One region of the Idiomarina sp. D18 genome, then DNA from elsewhere that is predicted to be linked to it. Evidence: predicted binding sites of a transcription regulator. Region 1 holds the regulator's gene; each other region holds the start of a gene.
The links. The regulator FliA, encoded in region 1, starts transcription of late flagellar genes. The targets are predictions, from matches to a motif close to CTAAAGNTNNNNNNNNNNNNGCCGATA.

Region 1 (4,061 bases):
GGTGGTGGCGGCGCGGCGGGCTTCTTCGCCGGCTGCTTGGCTTGCTCTTTTGATGGTTCAGCTTTTTTCGGCTCGGGCTGTTTAGGCGCTGCTTTTTGAGGCTCGGGCTTTTTGGCTGCTGCGGGTTGTTGCGCTGGCTTTTCTGCGGCTTTGTTGACTTTAGGCGCATTGCCTTTGCCGTGCAGATCGTCGAGCAGCGCTTCAAACTCGTCATCGGTAATTTCGTCGCTGTCGCTTTTGCTGGCTGATTTTTGTTCTTCTTGCTGTTTTTCTGCGCTGGTTGGGGCTTTACCCGAACCGTGGAGTTCGTCGAGCAAGGCTTCGAATTCGTCGTCTGTGATCTCGTCGTTATCGGTGTGGGTGTTTGGTGCTTCTTTTTTATTGGCTGTTTTTGAGGCACCGGGACCTTGGCCTTTGCCGTGGAGTTCGTCGAGCAGGGCTTCGAATTCGTCTTCCTGGATGTCGTCGACTGTGTTTTCGGCGTCGTTTGTCGCGCCAGAGGCGCGACGTACGTCGGTATCGGCGGCGGCATCATTTGTCGCGCCAGAGGCGCGACGTACGTCGGTATCGGCGGCGGTGTCGTCGTCAGATTCGGGTTGGGAGAGCTTGTGGAGGGTTTCGAGGAGCTCGCTGTCAGCGGCTTCGGGTTCCTCTCGCGCTTGTAATTGAGCAAATTGGGCATTGATGGTGTCGAGCGCTTGCAGGATCACGTCCATGAGGTCAGACGTGACTGTGCGTTGTCCGTTACGCAAGGTATCGAACACGTTTTCTGCGCCATGACAGGTATCGACCAGCGCCGAAACGGCAAGAAAGCCGGCGCCCCCTTTTACGGTATGAAATCCTCTAAAAATCGCATTGAGGAGATCTTTGTTTTCGGGGTCGTTTTCTAATTGAACGAGTTGCTCGGATAACTGCTCGAGGATTTCTGCTGCCTCGATTAAGAAATCCTGTAAGATCTCTTCGTCCATCTCAAAGCTCATGCGCTGCTCTCTCCTAGAAACCTAAGCTTGATAATAAGTCGTCCACGTCATCCTGATTTTCTACAACATCGTCGCGTTGCTCAGGGTTTATGATCGGTCCTTCTGCTGCATTCTTATCGACTGCTTTTACATTTTGTTTAGCTTGAGATTTTTGCTCTTCACCAAACAACTTGAGCAGCTCGATCAGATTTTTCTCAACGTCTTCTACGAGTTGAATCACCCGACGGATGATCTGACCGGTAATATCTTGATAGTCCTGCGCCATGAGCACTTCTGTCATCAAACCATGGATCTGCGGCATGTTTTGTCCACATTCGCGCATTAACGCATCGACTTGATGACACATTTCTTTGAATTCATTTAACTGAATATCGTTGCTCATGAGTCGTTGCCACGCAGGCATCACTTGCTCCACGCGCTGATGCATCTCATCCGTCATGGGCAGGCAGGCTTCGACGGCGTCCATCGTGCGGTTAGCCGCGTCTTCTGTTTTTTCAATCACATATTGCAGACGGTTCTGCGCATCGGGCAAATCGTCTTGTGTCAGTTGCATGATACGCGGATCGAGTTGGAAGTCTTGCAAGGCTTCATGCAGGTCTCGGGTGAGTTGCCCGACAGAGGTGAACAACTTGTCATCATGCTCTTGCTGGAAATCGTCTAGCCATTGATCGGCTTTAGACTGCTCTCCCGCTTCAAGCCACTCAACCAATTGCTTCGCTTGCTTGAGCGATATGCTTGCTGATGGTTTTACCATAGCCGTGCCCACTAACTGATACGTTCAAAGATTTTATCGAGCTTCTCTTTCAACGTTACAGCGGTGAAAGGCTTCACAATGTAGCCGTTCACACCGGCTTGTGCGGCTTGAATAATTTGCTCACGTTTGGCTTCGGCCGTGACCATTAACACGGGTAAGTGCGCGAGGTCATCGTCTTTACGAATTTCCTTAAGTAAGTCGATACCTTGCATCCCCGGCATGTTCCAGTCAGTTACGACAAAATCAAAGTCACCTTGTTGGAGCATCGGTAATGCGGTGTTGCCATCGTCAGCTTCTTGGATGTTGGTGAATCCAAGGTCACGAAGAAGATTTTTGATGATTCGTCTCATTGTTGAAAAGTCATCAACAACAAGAATTTTCATGTTTTTATCCAAAGCTCCCTCCACTTGGGCTCTCGATTACTACGATAATTACTCTACCCAGCTCTGCATGCGTGTTTTTAGGCGCATCATTGCTTGGCTATGAATTTGGCTCACGCGTGATTCGCTCACGCTGAGAACTTCACCGATTTCTTTCAGGTTAAGTTCCTCATCATAATACAACGAAAGCACTAATGCTTCACGTTCGGGTAAACCCGAGATAGTTTCGACGAGTGCGCGATGAAAGGCATCGTTTTCAACGTCTTTCTGCGGCTCGTAGTTTGCACCCGTTACTTGCTCAGGCATAATAGCATCTTCGGAGACGCCTAGATCTTCAATTCCTATAATTCGTCCCGAGTTTACATCGCGCAAAATGGCGTGGTATTCCTCAAGCGACATTTCTAATTTTTCGGCGACTTCGACATCTTTGGCATCGCGCCCGGATTCGTTCTCGACCTGTCGAATCGCTTCGAGTACGCGCCGATGATTGCGATGCACTGAGCGCGGCGCCCAGTCACCACGGCGTATCTCGTCTAACATTGCGCCGCGAATACGAATGCCCGCAAAGGTTTCAAAGCTCGCTCCTTTGCTATTGTCAAAGTTTCGCGCTGCTTCCAGTAAGCCAATCATGCCGGATTGGATCAGATCATCGACCTGAACGCTCGCGGGAAGACGCGCCATCATGTGATGAGCTATGCGCTTCACGAGCCCCGTGTGTTGTTCGATAATCGCTTGGCGATTATCGGCATGGGCACTGTAAACAGCCGCTTTATTCATTGGCAACATCCTGCTTCTTACCGTTATCGGCCGATCCTATTAATTGTTCAAGGAAAAATTCGAGATGCCCGCCAGGCTGCGCCGGCACTGGCCAGTCGAGCGCACGCTGCGCAAGGGCTTTAATTGCTAATGACGCGGGAGACCGAGGCTGCATTAAGACCAACGGTTTTTGTTTGCGTACCGCCAGACGAATATTGTCATCGAACGGAATTATGGCGGCCAATTCTATCGCGACATCTAAAAACCGATCTGTGACTTTAGTCAACTTATTGAATAGCAGTTGCCCTTCGCGCAAATTACGCACCATGTTGGCAACCACTTTAAATTTGAATACGTCCTGCTCTTTACTGAGCACTTTCATCAATGCATACGCATCGGTGATTGAAGTCGGTTCATCACACACCACAAGTAATACATCTTGCGCGGCGCGTGCGAAGCGTACGACCGTGTTACCGATACCGGCGGCGGTATCGACAACCAAGACATCAAAATCACCTTGTAGGTCGCTAAAAGCGCGGATAAGTTCGGCGTGCTGAGTCTCGTTCAGCTCTATCATTGAGCGCGTTCCGGAGGTGGCGGGCACGATTTTGATACCGGCGGGGCCTTCAATCAAAATATCTCTCAGTTCGGCTTGTCCACTGAGCACATGTGAAAGATTTTTTTGCACGCGCAGCCCAAGCATCACGTCGACATTGGCGAGACCTAAATCGGCATCCAATACCAATACGCGTTTGCCTTGTTCGGCCATCGCAATCGCCATGTTTAAAGAGATGTTAGTTTTACCCACACCGCCCTTACCACCGGTTACTGCAATGACTTTGACTTTGCTCTGTTTCATCTTTCTTAAGCCACTTGCTTGATCCATGCGCTCTAACTCTTACTGCTGGTTGATGCTTGATTCGTTAAGGCCCATCACTGGACCGCCTGCCAACTTGATTTTGGCATGTCTGACACATTCGAACAAATGCTTTTATCATACAAGCGCTCAGCCTCGGTCACCATATAATGTTCATCAGCTACACGGATATCCTCGGGTACTTGTTGACCATGAGTCAAGTAACCGACGGCGAGACCTTGTTCGATAGCAACACTGATACTCTCACCTAAGCTTAAGCACTCATCTAGCTTAGTAAAGATGCACCCTGCTAGCGGCAGTGTTTTGAATTGCTT
Region 2 (4,061 bases), 1.1 Mb from region 1:
CATGAATGACTTGATCATAGGCGCGCTGCAAAAAGGTTGAATAAATAGCCACAACAGGTTTAAGACCAGCAATGGCGAGCCCAGCCGCATAAGTTACGCTGTGCTGCTCGGCGATAGCGACATCAAAATATTGCTCGGGATAAAGTTTTGAGAATTTGACCATTCCCGACCCCTCTCGCATTGCAGGGGTAATGGCCATTAACTTGGCATCGTCTTGTGCGTGATCACACAACCAATCACCGAATACCTCTGAGTAACTTGGGATTCCGGGCTTTTTCGCCGGTAGCTTGGACAGCGACGGATCAAATTTAGGCACGCCATGATAACCGATAGGATCGGCTTCTGCAGGCCGATAGCCTTTTCCCTTTTGCGTGACTACGTGAAGCAGCTGTGGACCGCGTAAGTGCTTCATATTACGCAGCGTTTCAACTAAGGTGTCCACATCGTGCCCATCAATGGGACCAATATAATTAAATCCGAGCTCTTCAAAGATAGTACCGGGTGCCATCATACCTTTCATATGCTCTTCAGCACGGCTAGCTAAGTGATGGATAGGCGGTAACGGCTTAAGCAGTTTTTTGCCTTGCTCACGTATTTTGGTATAGAAACGCCCCGACAAAAGACGCGCGAAATGCTGATTCAAGGCACCTACGTTCTCAGAAATCGACATGTCGTTATCATTTAGTACCACTAACATGTCAGGCTTAATATCGCCTGCATGGTTCATCGCTTCAAACACCATGCCGGCTGTCATTGCACCGTCACCAATAATTGAGACGACCTTTTCGTTAGAACCACTGCGCTGGGCGGCAACCGCCATACCTAATGCTGCTGAGATTGAGGTACTGGAGTGACCAACAGACAAAACGTCATACTCACTTTCTTCCCGCCATGGGAATGGGTGCAAACCATCTTTCTGTCTGATTGTATGCAGCGCCTTTTTTCGTCCTGTTAAAATCTTATGGGGATAGGCTTGATGACCAACGTCCCAAACTAACTTATCTTTTGGTGTGTTGTAGACGTAGTGCAGAGCGACGGTCAGTTCAACTGTACCCAGCCCTGATGCTAAGTGACCACTACTGCGACTGACAGAGTCCAGTAAGTAGGCGCGTACTTCCTCACAGAGCGCGTTTAATTGATGTGTAGGCAGCTTGCGTAGATCTGTTGGGTATTCAATACCGTCTAATAATTTGGTCATAGGTCTCGTATTACTTAGTGATCGCGCTTCAGCAAGATCTCTGAAAATGTTTCTAGTTTTTGGGTATTGTACGGGATCTTGTTGAGTGACAGTAGTGCTTGTTGATGCAATGACAGCAGTTTTTCACTGGCTCCGTCAAGCCCCAGTAGCGCAACGTAAGTCGCCTTGTGGTGGGCTTCATCTGAACCTTGTGGCTTACCCATAACTTCAGTGTTTCCGACGACGTCAAGAATATCGTCGTAAACTTGATAAGCAAGTCCAATCCAGCTGGCGAAATCACAAAAGTGATCTAAGTATTGTTGGCTTTCGTCGTTACCTGCAAGCACTCCAAGTGCCGCAGAGGCACGTATTAAAGCACCGGTTTTGTGACGATGTATCTTTTCAAGTTCAAGCTCATCAATGGCGCGCCCGGTGGCATCTAAATCCAGCGCCTGTCCAAAACACATACCTTTAGCACCACTGGCGCTGGCCAAATGCTGGATCATTGCGATGCGTCGTTGAGAGGGAAGTTTAGCCTCTAAGTTGGTGCTTAATACCTCAAAAGCGAGTGTTTGCAGCGCATCACCGGCTAATACGGCTGTCGCTTCACCGAACTTAATGTGACACGTGGGATGACCTCGGCGTAGTTCATCGTCGTCCATCGCCGGTAAGTCATCATGAATTAATGAGTACGCGTGGATCAATTCTACGGCACAAGCCGCGTCCAAAGCCTCGTTAGTTTCAGCCCCACATAATTCGGCCACTGCCATCGTTAAGTAGGGACGGATACGCTTGCCGCCAAGTAAGACGCCGTATGCCATGGCTTCTTTAAGTGAACTAGAAGCAATGTGTGATTCGATCAGTTGGTTTAATCGGTTATCGACGGCACTACGGACCTCGGCTGTAAACTGCTTAATATTCACTCGCGCGCCTCACTGTGCTGTTCACTCAGCACCTGTTCGCCGTTTTTTTCTAGTAACGTTGAAACCTTTTGTTCTGCTGACTGCAACTGCGCTTGGCTTAAACGTGATAGCTTTACGGCTTGTTCAAACTTTTCTAATGACGTCTCCAATGGAAGGTCGCCTTGCTCAAGCTCATTCACTAACTGTTCAAGTTGTTGCAATGCTTGTTCAAACGATAGGTTGTCTTCCTTCTTTGCCATAATGCGTCACCTTTAGTTTCAATATAGGCTCATTATCATATAAAGAAACTCGATTGTCAGCCGATGATCAATGCGTGGTTTACTTAAATTTACAATATAGGTTGCCACAGTGAGTGGGATGTTTAAAATTGATCACGTGCCAAATTTATCGCGTGAAGTGGAGGAAGCTGAGTGGATATAGCAACGCTGGTTGGGATCATTGGAGCCATAGGCTTTGTTGTTGCCGCGATGATATTGGGTGGTGACCCCGGTCTTTTCATTGACACTCAGTCTTTATTGATTGTTGTGGGTGGTTCGCTGTTTATCGTTATGGCCAACTTTCCACTACAACAGTTTTTTGCCACCGGCAAAGTCGTAGTAAAAGCTTTCTTTTTTAAAATAGAACACCCTCAAGAACTTATCGATAGTGCCGTCGAAATGGCTGACTCGGCGCGTAAAGGTGGCTTCCTAGCGTTGGAAGAGGCAGAGATTCCTAATCCTTTTTTTCGTAAAGGCGTGGATATGCTGGTGGACGGTCATGACGCGGAAGTGGTCAAGCACACTTTAAGCAAAGACATTAGCATGAGCTTTACCCGACATGAAGAGGGGGCTCGGTTTTTTAAAATTTTGGCTGACGTAGCACCGGCAATGGGGATGATTGGTACGCTCATTGGATTGGTTGCGATGCTCGCTAATATGGATGACCCCAAGGCTATTGGTCCGGCGATGTCGGTTGCATTGCTAACAACACTGTATGGTGCATTTTTGGCCAACGTGATTGCGATTCCCATTGCGAATAAATTGGTGCTGCGAGCGGAACAGGAAAAGCTGAACCGGCAGCTCATTTTGGATGCTATTTTAGGAATTCAGGATGGACAAAACCCACGGGTTATTGAGGGCTTGCTACGTAATTACCTCGCCGAATCCAAACGTGTCAATGAAGGGAATGAGGACGAATAGCGCCTATGGCTGCCGCAGACGATCAAGAAGAATGCCGTTGCCCGCCCCCTGGGCTTCCTATGTGGATGGCGACTTTTGCTGATTTAATGACACTACTAATGTGCTTCTTCGTGCTGCTTCTTGCGTTCTCTGAAATGGATGTTCTTAAATTCAAGCAAATTGCCGGCTCTATGAAGTATGCGCTGGGTGTTCAGAATAAAATTGAAGTAAAAGACATACCCAAGGGAACAAGTATTATTGCACAGGAATTTCGGCCTGGGCGTCCTGAACCTACGCCCATCGAGACCATTCAGCAACAAACAGTCGAAATGACCCAACAAACCTTGGAGTTTCAAGATGGGGAATCAGACTTTGCAGGAGGTAAGCAGGTCGAACGGGGCGGACAGCAAGCTGACAGCGAGGAGGACAAGAAGGCCGCTGACGGAAGCGAGTCCGATCCAGCGGTAGAGCAGCAAGTTAAGGAGCTAATGGAGCGTATCCGAGAGCAATTAAGTGATAACATCAAGGCCGGCTCATTAGAATTAGAGCAATTGGGGCAACAAATTATTATTCGAATTAAAGAAAATGGTTCGTTTCCAGAGGGATCTGCGTTCTTACAGCCGCAATTTAAGCCAGTCATTCGGGAAGTGGCACAAGCGCTCAAAGATATTCCTGGCGAGATCACGATCTCGGGGCATACCGATAATCAACCGTTAGTTTCTGAGATGTACACCTCAAAGTGGGATTTATCCGCTAAACGAGCTGTCGCTGTTGCTGAAGAGATGACTACAGTAGACGGGTTCG
Region 3 (4,061 bases), 1.3 Mb from region 1:
TATTGTTATCAGCTCAAGCAACCGATGTGGGCGTCAATAAAGCCACACGTAAACTTTTCCCGGCGGCACCTACGGCAGAGACCATGTTAGCGCTTGGCGTAGATGGTATTAAAGAATATATCAAAACCATCGGCCTATTTAATTCAAAAGCAGAAAACGCTTATAAAACCTGTAAGATACTAGTTGAACAATACGATGGCGAAGTCCCAGAAAGCCGAGAAGCTTTGGAAGCTCTACCCGGTGTTGGACGTAAAACGGCTAACGTAGTGCTTAATACAGCATTTGGCTGGCCGACTATTGCTGTAGATACGCATATCTTTAGAGTCTCTAATCGCACTAAACTGGCTCCCGGCAAGAACGTCAATGAGGTTGAACAGAAGCTAATTAAAGTCGTGCCCAAAGAGTTTAAAGTGGATGTCCATCACTGGCTTATTCTACACGGGCGCTACACCTGCGTTGCGCGCAAACCGCGCTGCGGTAGCTGTGTTATTGAAGACCTTTGCGAGTTTAAAGAAAAAACCAGCGATTGATGCAACTATAGCTCAACGTCTGAGGATTTATTTAACTGCACGATAACTCGGCGGTTCTTCTGGCGGCCTATTTCATTATCATTATGGTCGATCGGACGATCCTCGCCGTGAGCGACCGTTTGAATGCGATCCGCTTTTATACCCCGTTCGACAAAAAAAGATTTAATAGCATTGGCGCGTTGCTCTGTTAGCGTCTGATTCGGCTCACGAGCGCCTAGCGAATCCGTGTAGGAATCTATTAATACTAACTTCAAGTCGGCATCTACTTTCAAGTAGTCGCTGATTTGTTTTAGCTTCCGCCGCGAAGGCGCGGTTAGCTCATCACTATCCGCTTTATGGTTCAGTACGGTATATGCAATATCCTCGAATGAGAAAGGCAATAACGCATTAATACAACCTTTAAATGCGTCGTATGCACTGCGAAAGTTCACTGCTGAAATTGCCACAGCAACTTGATCTTTTGGGTTATACCAGTCTTGGTACAAAAATGTTGGGTAACGACCCTTATCGAGTTCAGACAGCAACGTCCATGCTGCTTGCTTTTTAAGCTCGCCATTAAATTGCTTATATAGGTCCATGCTACCAATAGAGTAGCTGTTTTGTCCCGGCTGCCACTGCGGAGGAACCGATTCGATACGTGCCACACTGTAGTTGTCGGGAAGCTGGTTCATATCGAAGGTCATGGTTAAATTGAGTTGCTTACTCGCTTCGCTATGAAACTGTACTTTGCCGAAGCGAGGAATGACGTGCTCCAACTCACAGTTAAGCTGCGTGTTGTTGGCCATATACCAAAGTGAATTATCCAAGTTTGCGCTGTAGTATCTGACCGCGTTTGCTTCTGCGAACGAACTGATACTGACCAACGCGCTACCCAGCACGATTAACGCTGATAGCCGAGTCGTATTATTCACCTGCACACGCACCTCCTTTAATGACTTGTCTTTTATATCGGTCGTGTTGCAATAACCTTTAACCAAATCACAAGCAAAAACGCCCGCTCTTTGGCATAATGGGCATTAGCAATTTAGCAGATACAGGTAATTTCATGTCAGGTTCCGAAGACTCTCTTATGAAGCAACGTTTTCGCGGCTACTTACCCGTAGTCATCGACGTCGAAACGGCGGGCTTTAATGCCTCGACCGATGCCTTGTTAGAGATCGCTGCCGTCATACTGAATTTTGATGAACATGGACAGCTTAAGCCGGTCGAAAGCCATCAGTTTCATGTCGAGCCATTTGAAGGCGCCAATATTGAACAAGCAGCAATTGAATTCAATGGTATCGATCCGCATTCGGAATTACGCGGCGCACTCCCCGAAGACGAGGTACTTAAAGCCTTATTCAAACCGATTCGAAAGGCACAAAAAGCGGCTGGCTGTCAGCGCTCTGTGTTGGTTGGACATAACTCGAATTTTGATCATAGCTTCCTGATGCGAGCAGCTGAACGAGCTAACATTAAGCGCAATCCGTTTCACCCCTTTGTTAGCTTTGACACGACATCTTTAGCGGCGTTGACGTTAGGACAAACTGTACTTATCAAAGCGTGCAAAGCCGCAGGTATCGAGTTTGATCAAAAGCAAGCGCACTCAGCGCTGTATGACACCGAAAAGACAGCCGAACTGTTTTGTTGGATGGTCAACAAATGGAAGGCACTAGGCGGTTGGCCACTCGCTGACTAAAAGCAAAAAAAAAACGCGCCATTTGGCGCGTTTTTTAAGAGTCACTGAAAACTAATATTACAGCTTGTCAGCGTTCTTAGAAAGGTATGCTGCTACGCCTTCAGCGTTTTCCTTCATACCTTCTTTACCTTCTTCCCAACCTGCAGGGCAAACTTCACCGTGTTTCTGGTTAAAGTTCAAAGCATCGACCATACGCAACATCTCGTCAATGTTACGGCCCAATGGTAGGTCGTTAACGACTTGGTGACGCACAACGCCATCTTCATCGATTAAGAACGAACCACGGAATGCAACGCCCGCTTCTGGGTGTTCAACATCGTATGCTTTACAAATGCTGTGACGAACGTCTGCAACAAGTGGGTACTTAACTTGGCCAATACCGCCATCTTCAGTTGCAGTGTTGCGCCATGCGCTGTGAGTGAATTGTGAATCGATTGAGACACCAATTACTTCAACGCCGCGCTTTTTGAACTCGTCCAAACGCTTATCAAATGCGATAAGCTCAGAAGGACATACGAATGTAAAGTCCAGCGGGTAGAAGAACAAGACGGCTTTCTTGCCTTTGATCGCATCAGAAAATTTAAAATCTTCAACGATTTCGCCAGAGCCCATTACCGCTGCTGCGGTAAAGTCAGGTGCTTTACGTCCTACTAAAACTGCCATTGATACTCTCCGTCTTTAGTGAATGTTGGGCTGCCACTTAGCAACCTAAATTAAAAGCTTTTATAAATATGGGGTTCAACCGTAAAAGATCAACCCCAAACGCCGATTATTGCGCGTCGCTTTCAGGCTGAGGATGACGCGCTGCCACCTCGGTAATCAATTCCTGTAACTCGCCTTTTTGGAACATCTCAACGATGATGTCACAACCACCGATGAGCTCGCCCTCAACCCAGAGTTGTGGGAATGTCGGCCAGTCTGCGTATTTAGGCAATTCAGCACGAATATCAGGGTTTTGTAATATATCGACATAAGCGAACGCTTGACCACAACCCATGAGTGCTTGTGAGGCCTGTGAAGAAAAGCCACAGCTCGGCAACTTAGGTGAGCCCTTCATATAAAGAAGGATGGGGTTTTCTTCAATCTGCTGTTTAATCTTGTCGATGGTTTCCATGTCACCTCAAATCACTGTTTACGAATGGAATGGTTGATAAAAATACTCAAGTATTTTAACACATGCAACCCCCGATTGCTCTCTTTGGGTGCTTTACAGCCAGCTGTGGAAATAATAAAAACTTATACTTGAAAAGAGAACCAGTCACCCCTATATATCGTATGAATAACAACAACAGCTTGCACATTCATTTTGTGTAAGACGCTATTTGCACTAAAAACTATGGAGAGAGATTATGGCATTTGAACTTCCCGCTCTTCCTTATGAGAAGAACGCACTCGAGCCGCACATTTCAGAAGAGACACTCGAATACCATTATGGCAAGCACCATGCGACTTACGTAAGCAAGCTAAATGATGCAGTTAAAGGCACCGATTTAGAAAGCAAATCGCTTGAAGACATCATCAAGTCTGAGAAAGGTGGTTTGTTTAACAACGCCGCTCAAGTATGGAACCACACGTTCTACTGGAATTGCTTGAGCCCCAATGGTGGCGGCGCTCCTAGCGGTGCTATCGCAGACGCGATCAACGATAAATGGGGTTCTTTCGAGAAGTTCCAAGAAGAGTTTAACGCGAGCGCGGCGGGCAACTTCGGCTCAGGTTGGACATGGCTGGTTAAGAAGTCTGATGGCTCTGTCGATATCATGAACACGGATGACGCTGACACCCCAGTTGCACACGACGGCGTAACGCCACTACTAACTGTTGATGTGTGGGAACACGCTTATTACATCGACTAT

Region 2: the regulator FliA is predicted to act here: its motif matches at 2,379-2,405, upstream of pomA (flagellar motor protein PomA).
Region 3: the regulator FliA is predicted to act here: its motif matches at 1,477-1,503, upstream of AC3AP5_RS02565 (flagellar protein MotY).

What each region holds. Positions count from the first base shown of each region.
Region 1 covers NZ_CM173240.1:1,813,575-1,817,635, forward strand. The annotation lists gene AC3AP5_RS08805 (chemotaxis protein CheA) at 1-980, opposite strand, end outside; gene AC3AP5_RS08810 (protein phosphatase CheZ) at 994-1,734, opposite strand; gene cheY (chemotaxis response regulator CheY) at 1,746-2,129, opposite strand; gene fliA (RNA polymerase sigma factor FliA) at 2,166-2,891, opposite strand; gene AC3AP5_RS08825 (MinD/ParA family protein) at 2,884-3,756, opposite strand; gene flhF (flagellar biosynthesis GTPase FlhF) at 3,804-4,061, opposite strand, start outside.
Region 2 covers NZ_CM173240.1:148,600-152,660, forward strand. The annotation lists gene dxs (1-deoxy-D-xylulose-5-phosphate synthase) at 1-1,198, opposite strand, end outside; gene ispA ((2E,6E)-farnesyl diphosphate synthase) at 1,213-2,100, opposite strand; gene AC3AP5_RS00670 (exodeoxyribonuclease VII small subunit) at 2,097-2,339, opposite strand; gene pomA (flagellar motor protein PomA) at 2,511-3,278, shown strand; gene AC3AP5_RS00680 (flagellar motor protein MotB) at 3,284-4,061, shown strand, end outside.
Region 3 covers NZ_CM173240.1:536,028-540,088, reverse strand. The annotation lists gene nth (endonuclease III) at 1-530, shown strand, start outside; gene AC3AP5_RS02565 (flagellar protein MotY) at 536-1,447, opposite strand; gene rnt (ribonuclease T) at 1,576-2,208, shown strand; gene AC3AP5_RS02555 (peroxiredoxin) at 2,266-2,871, opposite strand; gene AC3AP5_RS02550 (Grx4 family monothiol glutaredoxin) at 2,978-3,322, opposite strand; gene AC3AP5_RS02545 (superoxide dismutase) at 3,558-4,061, shown strand, end outside.